DNA from 4 places in the Nonomuraea polychroma genome. Region 4 is predicted to be linked to each of the others. Evidence: riboswitches for the same ligand, from Rfam matches in the RefSeq annotation. Region 4 holds a riboswitch; each other region holds the start of a gene.
The links. A riboswitch is a leader RNA that binds a small molecule or an ion and turns the genes downstream of it on or off. The one in region 4 is predicted to bind cyclic di-AMP.

Region 1 (4,504 bases), 2.6 Mb from region 4:
GCTGCTGACGGGCGACAACGAGGCCGTCGCGAAGACCGTGGCCGCCGAGGTGGGCATCGACGAGGTGATCGCCCAGGTCCTGCCGAAGGACAAGGTCGACGCGGTCAAGAAGCTCCAGGCCGAGGGCAGGACGGTGGCCATGGTGGGTGACGGCGTCAACGACGCCGCCGCGCTCGCCCAGGCCGACCTCGGACTGGCGATGGGGACCGGCACGGACGCCGCGATCGAGGCGTCCGACCTGACGCTGGTCCGCGGTGACCTGCGGGTGGCGGCCGACGCGATCCGGCTGTCCCGCAGGACACTGCGCACCATCAAGGGCAACTTGTTCTGGGCGTTCGCCTACAACGTGGCCGCTCTGCCATTGGCGGCGATGGGGCTGCTCAACCCCATGATCGCCGGAGCGGCGATGGCGTTCTCCAGCGTGTTCGTGGTCAGCAACAGCCTCAGATTGCGGCGTTTCACGTAGAAGAGCACCCACGATCGTGTGCCCGTCGGCATACAGGACCATCCGTATCGGCCGCACCGCCGTCGGACGGGCGGGAGTACGCCAACGACGTGGGTTTCGAGCCGATGTCACGCCTTTACGATCGTGGCTAGCATCGGAGGGTATTACGGCGAGAAGGGCGGTCCGCGTAGTGCGCACTCTGGGGGATTTGGAGGCTGCGATCATGGATCGCATGTGGGCCTACCATGCACCCGCGTCAGTCAGGGATGTGCTGGAGGATCTGCGTCGCGACCGGCAGATCGCCTACACCACCGTCATGACCGTGATGGACAAGCTTTTCAAGAAGGGCCTGCTCAAGCGGCATCCACAAGGCAAGGCCTACATTTATGAGCCAGTGGCCACCAAAGAGGCCTACACGGCTCAGTTGATGCGCGAAACGCTGGCCAGGAGCGGCAATCAGGCGGCCACATTGGTGCATTTCCTGGAGCGGCTGAGCCCGGAAGAGTCGGCGGCGCTGGATGCCGCACTCAAGGTGTTCCCGCCGCATGACCGCCGCTCCTGATCGTTGCCAGGGCGCTGGAGCACAGAGAGTGCCCGGGGGAACCGAGCCGTAGCAGAACATGGGGCACACGCTGGACCTCTGCGTGTTCCCAGTTGAGGGTGATGGCGGGAGACTGGAGAGAGACCACCACATACGGCTGGCCGCAGCAGTCTGGACCACCGGGCGTGGCCATGGCCGAAGCCACCGCGCCCGCAGGAGACAGGGCAGCGAGGCCAAGGAGGAGGTCTTCCATGCACAGGATCACCCATCGACGGCGACTGGCCCTCGCCACAGGGGCGGCTGCCGTTGCACTGCTGGCCGTCTCCGGTTGCGGGGGCGGCGCGGGCGCACCCGAGGCTCCTCCTGCCCGTCAGGCGACCACGTCGCCTGCCCAGCAGGGAAGCATGATCAACGTGACGGTGAACGAGTTCTCTTTCGTGATGGCCAAGCGAGACCTCACCGCCGGCACGTACACGTTCATGCTCGACAACGTCGGAAGCGCGCCCCACGCGATGGCCCTCAAGGGACCCGGCATGGGCACCCAACAGTCGGACGTCATCGACGGCGGCAAGAAGACCGAATGGACGGTAACCCTTCAGCCCGGCACCTACGAGGTGTGGTGCCCGGTGGGAAACCACCGCGCCCAAGGCATGGAGACCACCCTGACCGTCAAGTGACCAATGCCGGCACCGCACGGCGAGACGCGGCGCTCTGGCTGGTGCGCCCACCTCACGTGCTGCGCTCGACGCCGGCCGGTCGCTCGGGCTGCCGAGTCTGCCGTGGTGGATGTTGATCGCGGTGGGCCGCGCCTGCGCGACCGCTGTGCACGTGTTGAGCAGGACCGGGCAGCTGCGGATGGCATCGACCTTTTCCTGAAAAAGCGCTGGTGCACGGCGAAGACCATCGCCGTGCACCAGCCATGAAGCTTTCCTTATGCGTTGTACTGCGGGTAGCCGTAGCCGACGACCTGGGACGTGGGCCGGATGCGCTGCTCCACCTTGCCGTTGCCGGTGTTGCCTTCCACCGTGGTGATGGTGCCGTCGCCGTTGTCCTTCTTGACCAGCCCCATGTGGTCAATGCTGTCGGTGCTCTTGTCGTCCCACGAGAAGTAGACGACGGCGCCCGGCTTGGCCTGAGTGCCCCAGTGGCCGTTCTTCTGGAACCACTTGGCCCAGGTGATGGTGTAGGCGTCCCAGCCGATGGTCGGCCGGGCGCCGGCCTTCTCGCCGACCCAGGAGACGAACATGGCGCACCACGGCGCGTTCGCGTAGGCCTGGATGCTCCCACCGTCACGGGCCACGGTCTCCTTCGCCCGCTGCGAGGCCATGTACCAGCTGTGGAACGGCGTCCCACCGCCCGCCGCGTTCTCCGTCACGCCCATCTGGGACTCGGCGATCTTGAGGATCGCATCTGCCGTGGCGGGCTTCTGCTGCGCGGCCTGAGGGGCGTTGGCTTGCCTGTGCCCCTGGTGGTCGGCGAATGCCGGGGCGCCCGCCAGAAGGGCGCCGGCCGCGATGGTGACGCCCGCAGCGAGCAGGGAAAGGTTTGCGGGCATGAGGGTACGGGAGAGGACGTGCTTGGTCATGCTGAGGTTTGCTCCTTGCTTCCATGCCGCCTACCGGGTTAGCTGACGGATTCGGGCCTGGAAGTGCCCTACGGGGCGGCCATCGTGAGGCACGCACCGATTCACCCCAACGAGATTGGGTCCCCGGTTCCGCATCGAAGCGGATTCGGCGGCCGCGTCCTCCACACGAAGGATGTTCATGCTGCTGAACGCGGTCTCGGCAATGTGGGGGCAGCATCGGCCCCCGACGGATCCCTCAACGTAAGCGACGCGTATAGAGCTAGGCAACTCCACCTCTCGCCAGACTGACGAAATCCCCTGCCATATAGGGGATTTCCCGCATAATTCTTTACCTTTCGGCACTTTACGAACCGGGCTTACTTCATCGGCGACGTGCTGGAGTCTGGTGGGCGGCGGTGTCAGGTGCGGAGGCCGAGCGGCGGGTTCGGAGCAGGGCGGCTATCAGGATGGAGCCGAGGGCGAGGAGGGCGGCGGCGACGGTGAGCGCGAACGAGAAGCCTTCCGCCGCCGGACGAGGGGAGCCCATCTCGTGGGCGGAAAGCCACATGCCCACAAGGATTCCAGCGCCGTAGGGCAGGTAGGCGACGCCGGCATGGAGCGGACCGTATCCGAGCACGGTCTGCAGGTGGATCATCAGCAGGAAGGCCATCGCGTAAAAGGCCGCGGAGAACAGCAGGGTCGCGCCGCCTGCGACGGCACGCGTCCGGTCGGCCAGGAACGACATCGGCACCAGAGGCTCAGCCGTCCGTGACTCCGCCACGAGGAACCCGGCGGTCAGGACGGCGGCCAGCAGCAGGGGAGCGATGACGGCCACCTCTCCCCAGCCCGATTCCCCGGCTTGGAGCAGGCCGTAGACCAGGGATACCAGTACGAGGGCCACCACCGCTACGGGAAGGTTGATCAGGAAGATCCAGCGCCACGAGGTGAGGTCGGTCAGCACACCGGAGATCACCAGGCCTGGCCACGAGCTGCCACGGCTGCTGGGCGAGCCCGCAGGCGAGACTCGCCATGCCGAACAGCGCCACCCCGATGAGGAAGACGCGGCGCCGACCCAGCAGGTCGCCCCATCTGATCGGCTACCTCGCCCGTGAGGACCTCGCCGATGACGCGCGGCTGCGGGCCGAGGCGGTGGTGCTCGACCTGTTGCATCCTTTGCCGGCGCTGCCGATCGATGTTCCGCTTCCCGTGGACGAACGCGTGCGCGCCGTGACCGACGCCCTGCTCGCCGACCCCTCCGACTCCCGGAGCCTTGACGATCACGCACGCGCCATCGGGGCGAGCCGGCGCACCCTGACCCGGCTGTTCGCCCGCGACACGGGGTTGAGCTTCGACCGCTGGCGCACCCATATGCGGCTGCGGGCCGCCCTGCCTCTCCTCGCCGAAGGCCGGCCGGTGTCGCAGGCCGCGCACGCCGTGGGGTACGCGACCCCGAGTGCTTTTCTCGCGGCATTCCGCCGAACCGTCGGCACCTCACCCGGCGCTACCTCAACGGAAGCGCACCACCAGCAGCGCCAGGTCCTCAGTGATGTCCACGAAGTGGTGTTCCTCCCCTGCCGGGACGAAGATCCCCACGCCGCCGCCGATCTCCGCCTCACCGCTCGGCCTCAGCAGTTGAGCGGTGCCGATCGCTGAGGTTCCTGCGCCCGGCTCCCCGGAGCCGGTACGCCTGCGTGCGCTGAACGCACTGGAGGTGCCGGGCGTATCTCCACATGGGCCGGCGCGGCTGCCGCTATGCCGGTTAGTACGTCCCCGCCCGCGAAGGCAGTTGGCACGAACAGGCTAACCAGACCCTCCGTTTCTGTACTATTTCGCCCCAGGTTTAGCGATTTACGAGGAGGCATCGTAGTGGCCGTGCCGACAAGGCTTGGGCAGATGGCAGTGGCCGCGGCACTGGCCTTGACCGTGTTGACCGTCGGCTCAGGCAGTGCCGTCG
Region 2 (4,504 bases), 4.1 Mb from region 4:
GGGAACTCGGGCGTGTCGACCAGGTCGAGGTCGGGCGCGACCTTGAGGCCGCCGGCGCCGCCGACCACGATCAGCCGACGCACCCCGGCCTCGCGCACGCCCTCGATCAGGGCCCGGTTGGCGTCGAGGAACGGCCCCTCCGGCTCGGTGCCGTCCCGCGGCGGGGAGATGGCGCTGACCACGGCGTCGTGCCCCTTGGCCAGCGTGGCGGCGTCGTGGACGTCGCCCTTGACCGGGCCCCCTGAGCGGCTGACGCCGGTCACTTCGTGCCCGCGACGGGTGAGCTCTGCGACGATGCGCTGGCCGATCATGCCGGTCGCGCCAAAGACAAGAATCTTCATACCGGCAAGAGTATCCGTCGGATACTGGTTACTTCATCGTGCTATAAGTACCTTATGGATACCGGTGATGTCTTCGACCCCAACTGCCCGACGAGGGTGGTTCTGGATCGGATTGGGGACAAGTGGTCGGTGCTGGTGTTGCTCAGCCTCATCGGCGGGCCGATGCGGTTCACGCAGTTGCGGGCCCGGATGGGTGGGGTCACGCCCAAGGTGCTGACGCAGACGTTGCGGGCCATGGAGCAGGACGGGCTGGTCACGCGGGAGGTGTTCGCCGAGGTGCCGCCGCGGGTGGAGTACACGCTGACGGATCTCGGGCGTTCGCTGCACGAACCGATCTCGGCGGTGGCCGCGTGGGCGGAGCGGAACGTGGCCGAGATTCTCCGGTACCGCGAGAAATCCGCCTGAGCGGCCCGCATCCGGGCACGGGCCGCTGCCGAGGCTTTCAGGCGCTCGTGAGCTTGGTGATCTCGGTGGCGATGTCGGGCCAGAGCGCACGCGGCAGGTCGTGGCCCATGCCGGGATAGGTGACCAGCCTGGCGCCGGGAACGGCCGCCGCCGTGGCCTGGCCTCCCGCCACGGGGACGAGCGGGTCCGCCTCCCCGTGCAGGACGAGCGTGGGCGCCTTCACCTGCGTGAGCGACTCCGTGCGGCTGCCCGAGGCCATGATGGCGGCCAGCTGCCTGGCCGTGCCCGCAGGGTCGAAGCACCGGTCGTAGGCCGTCCCGGCCAAGGTGGTGATCCACTCGCGGTCCAGCTCGTAGCCTGGCGAACCGATGACGGACCAGGTCCGCAGCGCCTGCTCCAGCACGCCGTCCCGATCGGCCGGCGGCGTGGCCATGAGCACCGCGAGCGCCTCCGCGGTCGGCGGGGCTACCTCGGTGCCCGGTGTCGACATGATCGAGGTCAGGGTGAGCACCCGTTCGGGATGCCGGATGGCCAGGGTCTGGGCGATCATCCCGCCCATCGACGCCCCGACCACGTGGGCGGCGGGCCAGGCAAGCGCGTCCATGAGGCAGGCGGCGTCGTCCGCCAGGTCGTCGAGCAGGTACGGCGCGGGCGCCCCCGCCTCGGGGACGCCCTTGTCGTGGAAGTGCGTGGACAGGCCCGCGTCGCGGTTGTCGAACCGCACGACGTGGTGGCCCTGCTCCGCCAGCAGCCGGCAGAACTCCTCGTTCCAGTGGATGAGCTGAGCACCGAGCCCCATGATGAGGAGCAGGGGTCGTCCTGCCGGCGAGCCGAAGGTCTCGTAGGCGATGTCAATGCCGTTGGCGGTTGCGCGCATGGTCACGGAGACCAGAATGACATTCTGGTCTCCGTACGTAAAGTCAGCGCTTGACGAGCCTGCGGCGCGTAGTCAGCTCTTGAGGAGCCTTCGGCCGAGCACCGCGCCACCGCCGGCCAGGGCCAGGATGCCCGTGGCGAGAACGGCGCCGCTCACCGGACTGGACGCCCCGACCTCGGCCTCGGTGTCCTCTGCGCTCGCGGGAGCGGAGACACGCTCAGGAGCGGCGACGGCCTTCCCGCCCGCCGGCTCCTCGGTGGGCTCAGCGGCCTTTCCGGCCGCCGGCTTCTCGGTGGGCTCCTCTTCGGCCACGACCTTGGGGGGCTCGGCCGGGTTGGTGTCCTTCCTGGCCCAGGCGCCGGTGGAGAAGGGGACCGGCTGGTTCTTCTTGCCGACACCGGGACCCCACTTGGTGATGACGTAGTCGATGTCGATGTGGCCCTGGCCGCCGACGCCGTCCACGTGGAGCGTGTCGGGGTTGAACGTGCCGCCGGTCAGCTCGGCGAAGGTCTTGGCGTCCAGGTCGAGCATGATGCCGCGGTTGGACGGCGTGCCCGGGCCGCGGTCGCCGACGAAGAAGGGCAGCTTCTTGCCCTTGTAGATGACGTATCCCTCGGTCAGCAGCGGCCAGCTCGGGCTGGCGGCGAGCCCCTTCTGCATGGGCTTGCCACTGGCCGGCATGCCGGTGTCACCGGCGCGGCCGGAGCCGTCGTCCCAGAAATAGGACGCTGTGGTCGAGCCCTTGAGCAGGACCTTCTGTTCGTTGTCGGAGTCGGCCTGGGCGGCTGTACAGGCGATGGTCAGCGTGGTGGCGGCGGAGGCGGCGAGCAGGGCGCAGGAACGCAGGCCAAAACGTGCAGACATAGAGCAGTGAGGTCCTTTGCGAGGGGTCAGGGACACGCGCTCCTGAAAAAGGGCGTAGCAAAGCAGAAAGCCGAGCGGGGGTTACTACGCGGAGCGCGGAAAGAGCCTGGGAAAAGGGCCGATCAGCCGGTGGCCGGCACGACGCTGTCTGGGGGTACGACGCGGTGATACATCAATGAGGTGTCCTCTCCATCACGCCTACCGGGTTAGCTGACGGGTTCGGGCTTGGAGGATGCCCTACCGGCCAGGTGGCCGGATTCACCCCTGAGGGATGGGTCCCCGGTTCCCGATCGCTCGGGATTCGGCTATGTAATGGCCCACACTGTAACCACGTATTCCGGACATACGCAAACGATTCATCATGAATCGGACAAAAGATCTACCTTCATATGAAGGCATAGAAAGAGGGGGCACGGCATGCCGTACCCCCTCGAAATTCGAGCCTCAGCCGCCGCTCTTGCGCCTGAACGATCTTTTACTCGCAGCCGGGCCGTGCGCCCCGTGGATCTTCGATGGGTCGCCACCCCTGCCACCCGCGCCCGACCCCGCGTGCTGGTTGCGCTTGCGCTCCAGCGCCTCACGGAACTTGCGCTTCATCTCGTCCTCGGAAGTTTCGCTGGTTTCCGGCTCCGGTGTATCCGCCATGAGGACCTCCATGGTGTTGGGGACAATCACAGCTTCGCACGGCCCCGCTTGTGGCGCGAAACCGGGGCGGTGCGGCACGCGGCCCGAGCTCAGATGCCTTGAGTAAAGACGAACCGTTCCTGGTATTGCGTTGGGGCGCACCTGGAAACAGAAGCCACATGACGGTCAACCCCCCGGAGCGGCGATGAGCGTCCTCGGCCACGACCTGGCGATGGATCTCGGGGCGGCGAGGACGCGGATCTACGTCAAGGGCAAGGGCATTGTCCTGGACGAGCCCTCGGCCGTCGCGCTCGACGCCGAGACGGGCAAGGTCCTCGGGTACGGCGCGGCAGCCGTGGGCGTGCCCGGCGAGACGTGCTGGCCGATCAGCGCCGGTCTGCCTGCCGACGGTGAGCTCACCCGGCGCCTGCTCCGGTATTTCATCCGCAGAGTGCACAGACATCCGTTCGCCCGGCCGCGCGTGGTCATGGCCGTGCCCGAGGACTCCACGCCGATCGACCGGGCGGCGCTGCGGGACCTGGCGTTCGAGGCGGAGGTGCGGGACATCCTGCTGATCCCGCACGCCCTGGCGGCGGCGCTCGGCGCGGGCGTGCCGGTCAAGGACTGCGCCGGGTGGATGGTCATCGACATCGGCCGCGACGCGGCCAGGATCGCGGTGCTCTCGTACGGGGCCGTGGTGGCCTCCGGCACGGTGGCCGTCGGCGGCCATGCCATGAGCAAGTCGATCGTCCGTCTGGTCGAGCGTGACCACGGGCTGCTGATCGACGAGGAGGAGGCGGAGGCGGCCAAGCGCCGGGCGGGCTCGGAGTGGAAGCCGCTGGACCGGCAGGTGCTGGTCCGCGGCAAGGACACGGAGACCGGCCAGGAGCGCACGGCCGCGCTCCCGGTGCAACTGATCTACGAGGCGACGAGGCAGCCGGTCGAGTCCATCGAGCGGGCGGCGGCCGGGATCGTGGAGCACTGCCCGGCCGAGTTGGTGGCCGACCTCGGGGAACAGGGTGCGGTGCTGGTGGGGGGTGGCGCGCTGCTACGCGGGCTGTGCCGGCGGATGCGTACCGCCTTGTGCATGCCGGTGCGCAGGGCGGAGCGGCCGCTGGAGTCCGTGGCGCTCGGCCTCGGACACTGTGTCGACGACCTGGGACTGATCGCCAAGCTCAGGGGCGGCGGCGTGTGACGCCGGGCCTGGTCGTCTTCGGCGACAAGCGCTCGCTGCTGAAGGAGCTGGTGGACGTCACCGTCGCGGGTGCCGACGAGCCGGTGGCGTGGCCGCCCGAGCAGTGGGAGGAGTGGACGCACCGTACGCTGGCCGCCCAGCTCCTCCAACCCACGTGACAGCACGTGGCTACGGCGTGGCCAGCGCCTCCGTCGGGGA
Region 3 (4,504 bases), 3.6 Mb from region 4:
CTTCCGCCAGGCAGGCTGACGGCGGAGAAGGGTGGCTCGGGGCCGCTATTCGCCGGTCACGCCGTCGATACGCTCGCGCAGAAGGTCGGCGTGACCGTTGTGACGGGCGTACTCCTCGATCATGTGGACGAGGATCCAGCGGTGCGTGCAGTCCTGGCCGTTGCGGTCGCCGACGGCGTCCAGCGGCTTGGCGGCCGAGATGGCGCGGGCATGCGCGATCTCGTCCTGCCACGTGGCGAACGCCTCCTTGACCGAGGCGGTGTCGACCTCATTGAAGTCGGCGTCGTTGTCGCGGTCCTTGTCCCACAGCTTGGGGATGTCCTCCCCGTTCAGCACACGGCGGAACCAGGCACGTTCGACGTGCGCCATGTGCCTGACCAGGCCGAGCAGGGACAGGGTCGAGGGCGGCGCGGAGCGCAGGCGCAGCTGCTCGTCCGACAGGCCGGCGCACTTGACGGCGAGGGTGGCGCGGTGCCATTCGAGCCAGTTGTTGAGCACCGTCAGCTCGTCGCCGGTGAGGGGTGGAGGGGTTCGGGAGTCAGTCACGAACTCTGACCTTACTTCGGCCCGGTGTGTGCTTTGGAGCGGCCGGTAGACGGATTCGCACACGGATTCGTCTACTTCTCCCGCGCGGCCTCCCACTCGCCGGGGAGCCTGCCATGGTCGCGGTCTGTCAGGCCGCCTTGGACGTTGGGGCCTTCCAGGTGTTGCAGGCGCTCGGGCCGCCTGCCTTGTAGCCCTGGTTGAACCAGTAGAGCTCGTTGCCCTTCAGCTTCCAGCCCTTGGCCGGGCGGCCGAGCGCCTTGGCGGCGGCGCCTGTCAGGCAGGCCTGCTGATAGGCGTACCGTCTTTCCTGCTCCACGAGCACCAGTCGTCGGCGAGGCAGCCGACGAGGGCCCTGATGTACGTCTCCGTGGCCGCCTTCGTGGTGCCCTGCATACTAGCGGGCCTCCGCGCCGCACCTTTTCATTGCATTGAGATGTGCACGTGGTCGAAGTGGTTCTCGGTGATGCTGCCCCGGTTCCCCATCGTGCTCCAGCCCGAGCCGTGGTTGATGCGCTGCTTCCAGATCACGTACTTGATGCCGAGCTTGTCAATGTTCTTGATCGCCCACTCCGCGATCCGGTCGCCGAGTGCGAGATTGGCGGCCGTCGGCATCGCGCCGCCGGTGCTCATCATGAAGTCGCAGGCGCGCCCGAGCGGGTGCTCGCCGCCGGAGCCCGAGCGGAAGCAGCCCACCGCGTACGGCAGCGAGAAGTTCTTCTGCACCTGCTCGCGCATGAGCCGGGTGCGGGGAGTGATGTTGTCGGAGCCGGAGGGCAGTTCGGGGGCCCAGCTGCCGTCGGAGTTGCGGCCGGTGCCGTACGGCACGAGGTCCGCGAGCTTCTTCTTGATGTCGTCGATGACGTCCTCGGCCTCATCGCGCTGCTTGTCGACCTCGGCCGTGTCCCGGCGGATGCCGGCCGCCAGCTCGGCGGCCTCCTCGGCGGCCTTCTGCTTGTCGTCGCGGGCCTTGGCCACGCCCTGAACGAACGCCTGCTGCTCGGTGGTCAGCTGGTTGAGCACGGCCGCGCTGCCGCCGTTCTCCGGCGGCATGAAGCTCGGCACTGGCGGATTGCCGTTCTGGTAGCGCAGCCGGGCGATCTCGGCCACCCGTTGCTGGGCCGCGGCCAGCGTCTGCTCCGCGGTGGCCAGTCGCTCGTCGGCCTTCTTGGCGGCCTCCTGGGCCTTGGCGAGCTCGACGCGCTTGAGGTTGTACTGCTCGATGAGCTTGTCGACCTTGCTGGTGAGCTTCTTGAGCTGGGTGCGGAGCTCGGACTCCGAGGGTTTGGGCGCTGACGCCGCCGCGGTCGCCTGTGTCGCCGGGAAAAGAGCGACGGCGGCGGTGATGAGGCCGATGGCAAGACTCGCGGGGGACGAAGCCGCCACGTAGATGTTCCTCTCCCTCTGCCGACCGGGTTAGCTGACGGGTTCGGGAATGGGAGGTCCCTACCACCGAAGTGGATTCACCCCAATTGCGATGGGTCCCCGGCTCCCGGGCAACACGCCCGGGATTAGGCGGGCACCGGCCGTTACGGTCGGTGCTTATCGGGATATTAGTGGTAGATCACGAGTCATGCGACCTTAAGGAGAAATCTATTAGTGATCTATTTGTGATCGAAGCATGTGCGCGGCCTCCTCCGGCAGCACGTCGTTGACGAAGGCCCCCATCGCCGACTCCGACCCCGCCAGGTACTTCAGCTTCTCCGGCGCCCGCCTGATGCTGAACAGCTCCAGGTGCAGGTACGCCAGGTCGCGGCCCTCCCGCACCGGCGCCTGGTGCCAGGCCGCGATGTACGGCATCACGACCCCGAACAACCCGTCGAACGCCTTCAGCACCGACGTGTAGAGCGGCGCGAACGCGGCCCGCTCCGACTCCGTCAGCGCCGCCAGGTCGGGCACCTGCCGATGCGGATAGATGTGCACCTCGAACGGCCAGCGCGCGGCGGCCGGCACGAACGCCGTCCACGACTCGTTGGCGGCCACCACCCGCGTGCCGGCGGCGCGCTCGGCGGCCAGCACGTCGGCGAACAGGTTCCCCTTGTAGCGGGAGGCGGCGCCCAGCTGCAGCTTGGTGCGCGGGGTGACGTACGGGTAGGCGTAGATCTGGCCGTGCGGGTGAGCGAGCGTGATGCCGATCTCCGAGCCTCGGTTTTCGAAGCAGAACACCTGCTCCACGCCCTCGATGGCGGACAGCTCGGCCGTGCGGTCGGCCCACGCCTCCATGACCAGCTCGACCTGGGCGTCGGACAGCTGGGAGAAGGACGAGGAATGCTCAGAGGTGAAGCAGACCACCTCGCACCGCCCCACCGCCGGACGGACCTCGCTCAGTCCACCTACATCCTCATAGGTCCCGAAATTTCCGGAAAAAGAGGGGAAGCGGTTCTCGAACACCACCACGTCGTAGTCGTACGCCGGGATCTCCGTCGACCGCGTCTCGGACGACGGGCACAGCGGGCACTCGGCCGCCGTCCCCTTCGGCTGGAACGTCCGCGTCTGTCGGTGGCCCGCGATCGCGATCCACTCCTCGGTCAGCGGGTCGTAGCGCAGCTCGGAGGCCAACGGCCGGGGGTCGAGCGTACGGCGGTCGATCGCACTCCGTTCGGCGTCGTCCCGCCGGTCGAAGTAGATCAGCTCCCGGCCGTCGGCCAAGTGGGTGATGGTGCGCTTCAAAGCGAGGCCTCCGCGATGATCAGTTCTCCGGCCCTGTCGGCCAGCTCCGTACGTGCTTGCTCGGTCAACCCCGCGTCGCTGATGACCACGTCGGCCTCCGTCAGCTCGGCGATGGTGCTGATGCCCACCGTGTTCCACTTGGTGTGGTCGGCGGGGACGACCAGGCGGGTCGCGGCCGCCACCAGTTCCCTGTCGGTCTCCGACTCGAGCAGGTTGGGCGTGGTGAACCCGGCCCGCACGCTCATCCCGTGCACGCCGAGGAACAGCGTGTCCACGTGCAGGCGGCGGATGGCGGCCACGGCCACCGGGCCCACCAAGGCGTCCGATGGCGTTCGTACGCCGCCGGTCAGCACCACCGTGCGGTCGGAGCGCGGGTTGCGGTGGAAGACGTCGGCAACGGGGATGGAGTTGGTGATCACGGTGAGCTCAGGCACGCCGATGAGGTGGTGCGCCAGCGCCCACGTCGTGGTGCCGGCAGAAAGCGCCACGGCGGTGCCGGGGCGCACCAATTGCGCCGCGCGGCGCGCGATGGCCTGCTTCTCCTGCTGCTGGCGGGCGGACTTGGCGGTGAAACCCGGCTCTTCGGTCGATCCCGGGCCGACGGCGGTCGCGCCGCCGTGCACCTTTTCCAGCAGGCCGCGCTCGGCCAGCACCTCGAGGTCGCGGCGGATGGTCATGTCGGAGACGCCGAGCTCGCGGACGAGGTCCGCCACCCGGACGCCGCCGTCGATGCGGACACGCTCGAGGATGGCCTGCTGACGTTGCTGTGCTAGCACGCCCGCTCCTTCCAACAGATTCCACCAAATTATGACACGAATATGTTTGGGGTTTGTTAGGTCGGCTGGTGTCGCTTGCCTCGTCGGCGCAGGCGAGAGACGGTGAAGGATCAATGCCGGAGCACGCGATCATCGGAGGCGAGCGTATGGCCAGGCGCGCACGCAAGGGCAGGGCACGTAAGAAGAAGAAGGCGAACCACGGCAAGCGGCCCACCGCACGCTGACGCGGGTGGCCGCCTGAGTCCGGCGGCCACCCGGTTTTCCCGCCGCCTGTCTTGGTTTCAGGCGGGCAGCTCGGTGAGGGCCTGGTCGATGCGGTCCTGCGGGAGTGTGTAGTCCTCCAGCCGCCCGGCCAGGTGGCGATCGTAGGCGGCCAGGTCGAAGTGCCCGTGGCCGCAGAGGGCGGTGAGGATGACCTTCTCCTCGCCGCTCTCCTTGCAGCGCAGCGCCTCGGCGATGGTCTCGGCGAGCGCGTGCGTGGGCTCGGGGGCCGGCACGATGCCCTCCGTCCTGGC
Region 4 (4,504 bases):
GGCGCGCAGCAGGGATGCCGGGTGGTGAAAGAGCTGACCTTTTCCTTGATGCCGAACTTCTTGGCTTCGGCCGTGGTCACCCGCGGCTGCGTCTCGGTCAGCGGCGCGTCCACGCTGCGCTGACCGGCGGCGAGAGCACCGGAGACGGCCGTGCCGAGAGCCTTGGCGTCGATGCCGCGGCCCACCCGCGCGGGGATCACCTGCGGCCGGCCCTTCGCGATGGTGAACGAGGCGTCCCGTGGACGCTGCTTCGCGTCGACGAGCTGCTTCTCCACATCGGCCCGTACGTCGCGGGCGTCGAAGGAGGGCCGCAGCCCTCCCTGGCCGTCGGCGACGAAGCGCAGGCCGGCGGCGATCTGCGACGGGGAGAGCTGGACCTTCTTCGCGCCGCTGGTCAGCGTGAACGGGGCTGCGACCGCCGAACGGGCCACGGTGGTGGCGACACGGCGCACCTCCGCCGCGGAGACGCTCGGCTGCACGGCCCGGGTCGTCAGCGCGATGGAGGCGCGATTGCCGATGAAGGCGTCGCGCACGGCGCGTCCCGCCCCTTCCTGATCGAGCGCGCGGCCCGGCTTGGGGAGCACCGTCTGGGGTTCGACCCCCTGGTAACGGACGCCGCCCTGGCGCGGCCTGGTGTCGACGGCCTTGGCCAGCTTGCCCAGCTCACCGGCCAGAACGCGGTCATCGACCGTGACGCGGGGCTGGAGGTCGCGAGGGCCGCCGAACAGCGCACGGACGATGCCCGCCGGAGTGGAAGCGCCCTCCATGGCCGCCTCCACGGTGGCCGGGATGTCGAAGCCGAGCCCCAGCTTCGCGGGCGTCAGTCGTGCCGTCCTGCCTGCCGCGGTCAGCGTCACGGGACGTGTTTCACGCTTGCCGAGCTCGCGCTCCAGGCGTGCGCGGGCATCGGCCGCTGACAGGCCGCCGATGTCGATGCCGGCGACGCGCGTGCCCCGGGCCGTCTCACCTGCCAGGACGACCGCGGGCACGGCGTAGGCGAGGACCGGGACGGCGACGACCGCCGCCACGATGACCGCCAGCCGTCGATTCCGGCTGCCCGCTGCCGCCCGCCGGCCGTCCGCCGGCGCAGGTGGGTGCATGACGCGCCGGGTCATCCCACCCCCGCGTGAAGGGGGGATGCCGCGGCCCGGGCGACCGCGGTCCTCAGCCGTGGGTCCACGTCATGCATGGTGCGAGTCTAGCGGGAGCCTACTCATGGTAATCGTGGGGTTGTCCGGGGTGACTCAGGCCGCGGGGCGGCCCAGGTCACGCAGCTCGTCAGGGGTCAGCGCCGAGACGTTCTCGTCCACGGGGACGTCGGTGTACTGGTGGATGGTCCAGGACTTCCAGTCGGCGGGCGGGGCAAGCTGGCCCTTGGGCTTGCTGTAGTGGGCGACCCAGAGCGGATATTCGGCCAGGCCCTTGCCGTAGGTGTTGGCGAAGTTCCAGCCGCTGTAGAACATCGGGGTGACCCCGGTCTTGGCCTTCACGTGCGACAACCACGCCTTGGCCCAGGCGTTGACCTCGGCGACGGACTGGCCGTCGGTGGTCTCCAGGTCCAGGACGAGCAGGTCGCCGTGCTTGGCGGGCTGGGAGTTCACCACCGACAGGAAGTGCTCCGCCTCGGCGATGGGGTCGTTGGAGGGGTGGCCGTAGTGGTACGCCCCGCGCACGATCTGCTTCTTGTCCAGCTCCTGCCAGTGCCTGGCGAACGAGCGGTCGCGGAAGGTCGTGCCCTCGGTGGCCTTGATGATGCCGAACTGGGCCGAGCTCGCGGCCCAGTCGTACAGCGGCTCGTGGTTGGAGACGTCCAGGCCGAAGGCCAGCGGTCCGGATTCCGGCTGAGCCTCCTCCACGGGGCTGTGCCGCACGGGAGTCTGCTCGGAGGACGAAGCGAGCGCTGTGCCGACCACGCCGGTGACGGCGGTGGTTCCGGCCAGGATCACGCCACCGAGGGCGAGAGCGAGGCGCTTGGAGGGGAAGTCGAGACGGTTCTTGAGGGAATGGACGACTGCGGCAAGCTGGTGCTTGAGCATGGGGGCATTGACTCCTTGCTTCCATACCGCCTACCGGGTTAGCTGACGGGTTCGGGCGTGGAAGTGCCCTACGCACGCAGCCTGGGCTGGCGTGCGATTCACCCCAAAGGTTGGGTCCCCGGCTCCGCGAGGCGCGGATTAGGCGGCCGGACGCCATCCCAAGGGGTTCCTCGGAACAGCGCACGGTCCGGTCAACGGAACGGCAACGACACGACGAGAACCCGCCACGACGTATACCGCGGTTACGCAAAAGGTATATATCTACCCATAGATAGCGCAAGAGGGACAATCCTCATTCTCTGGAGTCGTGGACGAGCTGCCCTCGGAGGGGCACCTTGATCGCAGGGCCACTACGGCTCAGAGCGGGATGGATATGGCACGCGCCGGCGCTTTGGCAAACCCCGTTCCGGGTCCGTAGTAGGTAAAGAATTGCGCCCGCAATCCCCTACGTCGCAGGGGATTCTGTTGCCTTCGCCCGAGCCTGGCTTGCATCTTTCTATGCGGTCCGCTTACCTTTGAGGACTCAGGGCGTACGCCTGGCAGCACTACATGCCGCGGGACGCCCTATGTTTTGCCGAGACCGCGTCTCACCAGCACGACATTCAGATTCGTGACGATGACGCGGCCGCCGAATTCGCGATCACGCGAAACCGGGGACCCAATTTTCTGGGGTGAATCGACGCGCTTTCCTATGAGCGCGCCGTTGGGCACTTCCACGCCCGAATCCGTCAGCTAACCCGGTAGGCGGCATGGAAGCAAGGAGCAATCTCAGTATGGCCAAGAACGTCTTCACCCGTGCCCTGAAGCCCGCGAGCCTTTCCCTGTTCGCCGCCGGGATCAGCGTGGCGGCCGGCGCGGTCGCCACCGGCGCCCCGGCCTTCGCCGCCGACAACGAGTCCACGCCGCGTACCAGCGGGGCCTCGTACCAGGCCATCCCGCAGAAGGGCGCCGGCCAGGTGAGCGCCAACACGGTACTGAAGATCGCCGAGTCGCAGATCGGCGTGACGGAGAACGCCGCGGGCGGCGGGACGCCGTTCCACAGCTGGTACATGTCCTCCCCGCGGGCGGCCGAGACGATGGTCCGCGACGGCGGCAACCTGCAGGCCTACGCCAACGCCCCGTGGTGCGCCATGTTCGTCTCCTGGGTCGGCGAGAAGGCCGGCGCCCGGCCGACCGTCGGCTGGGACGCCTACACCGTCACCTTCGCCAAGTGGTTCCAGGCCAACAAGCACTGGGGCACCCAGGCCAAGCCCGGCGCCGTGGTCTTCTTCGACTGGCAGGGCGGGGGCACCAGTGGCATCGACCACGTCGGTCTGGTGAAGAAGGACAACGGCGACGGCACGATCACCACGATCGAGGGCAACACCGGCAACGGCAAGGTGGAGCAGCGCATCCGGCCCTACGCCCACGTCGTGGGCTACGGCTACCCCCAATACAAGACGGCCTGACCGCGAGGCGGGTCAGCAGACTCCTTGTCCAGTGCGATGGTCGAGGGAGCACGGGTGGTGCAGGACGACTCCTGCACCACCCGTTTGCTCTGCCCCGAGGGTCACCAGCCCAGCTCGTCGCATCCCTGATGGTCCGTGGGCTCGACCTGCAGGGTGGCGTGGGCGATGTGGTGGCGGCGCAGGAGCAGGTCGCGGGCCTGGTCGAGGACGGCGTGGTTGTCGTTCGGGTCGCTCGTGACCAGGTGGGCGGTGGCGACGTTCATGCCGGAGGTGAGCGTCCACAGGTGGAGGTCGTGCACGTCGCGGACGCCGTCGATGGCCGACAGGTCGGCGGCGACCGCCGTGGCGTCGATCCCCTCCGGCACGTGCTGGCCCAGCACGGCGAAGACTTGACGGCCGAGCGAGACGGCGCGGACGGCGACGAAGACGCCGATGGCCAGGGCGACGAGGGTGTCCCAGAAGGACTGACCGGTGGTGGCGACGAGCCAGCCGGCGACGATGACGCCGACCGAGCCCGCGGTGTCCGCCACGACCTCCAGATAGGCGCCCTTCACGTTGAGGCTCTCGGTGGCGCCCGAACGCAGCAGCAGCAGCGCCGCGACGTTGACGATCAGGCCGATGGCGCCGACGACGAGCATCGGCCCGGAGGAGACCTCGGCAGGGCCGCCGATGCGGCCGAGGGCCTCGATGACGACGTAGATGGAGACACCGAGCATCATGGCCACGGCCAGCAGCGAGGCGAACACCTCGGCCCGGTAGGAGCCGTAGCTGCGGCGCCCGGTGGTGTCGGGCCTGGTGGCGATACGTGTGGCGACGAGAGCGGCGCCCAGGGTGACCACGTCAGCGGCCATGTGACCGGCGTCCGACAACAGCGACAACGATCCGGACAGCAGCCCGAACGCCAGCTCGACGATGAAGAAGACGCCGATGAGCGCGAAGGCGGCGGCCAGCCGCCACCGGTGTCGGCCACCGGCATGGCCGTGTCCGTGTCCGTGCCCGGCGCTCATCCGGCGATCTCGC

Region 1: linked by a shared signal. The riboswitch ahead of EDD27_RS26250 (CHAP domain-containing protein) and the one ahead of EDD27_RS14030 (CHAP domain-containing protein) in region 4 are both predicted to bind cyclic di-AMP.
Region 2: linked by a shared signal. The riboswitch ahead of EDD27_RS33160 (hypothetical protein) and the one ahead of EDD27_RS14030 (CHAP domain-containing protein) in region 4 are both predicted to bind cyclic di-AMP.
Region 3: linked by a shared signal. The riboswitch ahead of EDD27_RS30785 (coiled-coil domain-containing protein) and the one ahead of EDD27_RS14030 (CHAP domain-containing protein) in region 4 are both predicted to bind cyclic di-AMP.

The regions. Positions count from the first base shown of each region.
Region 1 covers NZ_SAUN01000001.1:5,749,061-5,753,564, forward strand. Annotated here, with positions in the region: gene EDD27_RS26235 (heavy metal translocating P-type ATPase) at 1-466, shown strand, start outside; gene EDD27_RS26240 (BlaI/MecI/CopY family transcriptional regulator) at 636-1,007, shown strand; gene EDD27_RS26245 (cupredoxin domain-containing protein) at 1,238-1,663, shown strand; gene EDD27_RS26250 (CHAP domain-containing protein) at 1,918-2,571, opposite strand; cyclic di-AMP (ydaO/yuaA leader) riboswitch at 2,584-2,732, opposite strand; gene EDD27_RS26255 (MDR family MFS transporter) at 2,933-3,523, opposite strand; gene EDD27_RS26260 (helix-turn-helix transcriptional regulator) at 3,580-4,203, shown strand; gene EDD27_RS26265 (C40 family peptidase) at 4,423-4,504, shown strand, end outside.
Region 2 covers NZ_SAUN01000001.1:7,280,359-7,284,862, forward strand. Annotated here, with positions in the region: gene EDD27_RS33145 (NAD(P)-dependent oxidoreductase) at 1-341, opposite strand, end outside; gene EDD27_RS33150 (winged helix-turn-helix transcriptional regulator) at 396-746, shown strand; gene EDD27_RS33155 (alpha/beta fold hydrolase) at 784-1,623, opposite strand; gene EDD27_RS33160 (hypothetical protein) at 1,696-2,487, opposite strand; cyclic di-AMP (ydaO/yuaA leader) riboswitch at 2,668-2,804, opposite strand; gene EDD27_RS33165 (DUF5302 domain-containing protein) at 2,932-3,132, opposite strand; gene EDD27_RS33170 (rod shape-determining protein) at 3,317-4,306, shown strand; gene EDD27_RS54715 (hypothetical protein) at 4,303-4,464, shown strand; gene EDD27_RS33175 (ABC transporter permease) at 4,475-4,504, opposite strand, start outside.
Region 3 covers NZ_SAUN01000001.1:6,747,754-6,752,257, forward strand. Annotated here, with positions in the region: gene EDD27_RS55860 (hypothetical protein) at 1-19, shown strand, start outside; gene EDD27_RS30775 (DinB family protein) at 46-546, opposite strand; gene EDD27_RS30780 (hypothetical protein) at 674-862, opposite strand; gene EDD27_RS30785 (coiled-coil domain-containing protein) at 967-1,929, opposite strand; cyclic di-AMP (ydaO/yuaA leader) riboswitch at 1,935-2,071, opposite strand; gene galT (galactose-1-phosphate uridylyltransferase) at 2,140-3,213, opposite strand; gene EDD27_RS30795 (DeoR/GlpR family DNA-binding transcription regulator) at 3,210-3,989, opposite strand; gene EDD27_RS58925 (50S ribosomal protein bL37) at 4,136-4,213, shown strand; gene EDD27_RS30800 (TrpB-like pyridoxal phosphate-dependent enzyme) at 4,271-4,504, opposite strand, start outside.
Region 4 covers NZ_SAUN01000001.1:3,150,865-3,155,368, forward strand. Annotated here, with positions in the region: gene EDD27_RS14020 (VanW family protein) at 1-1,115, opposite strand, end outside; gene EDD27_RS14025 (glycoside hydrolase family 25 protein) at 1,245-2,036, opposite strand; cyclic di-AMP (ydaO/yuaA leader) riboswitch at 2,049-2,191, opposite strand; cyclic di-AMP (ydaO/yuaA leader) riboswitch at 2,653-2,798, shown strand; gene EDD27_RS14030 (CHAP domain-containing protein) at 2,810-3,484, shown strand; gene EDD27_RS14035 (cation diffusion facilitator family transporter) at 3,586-4,491, opposite strand.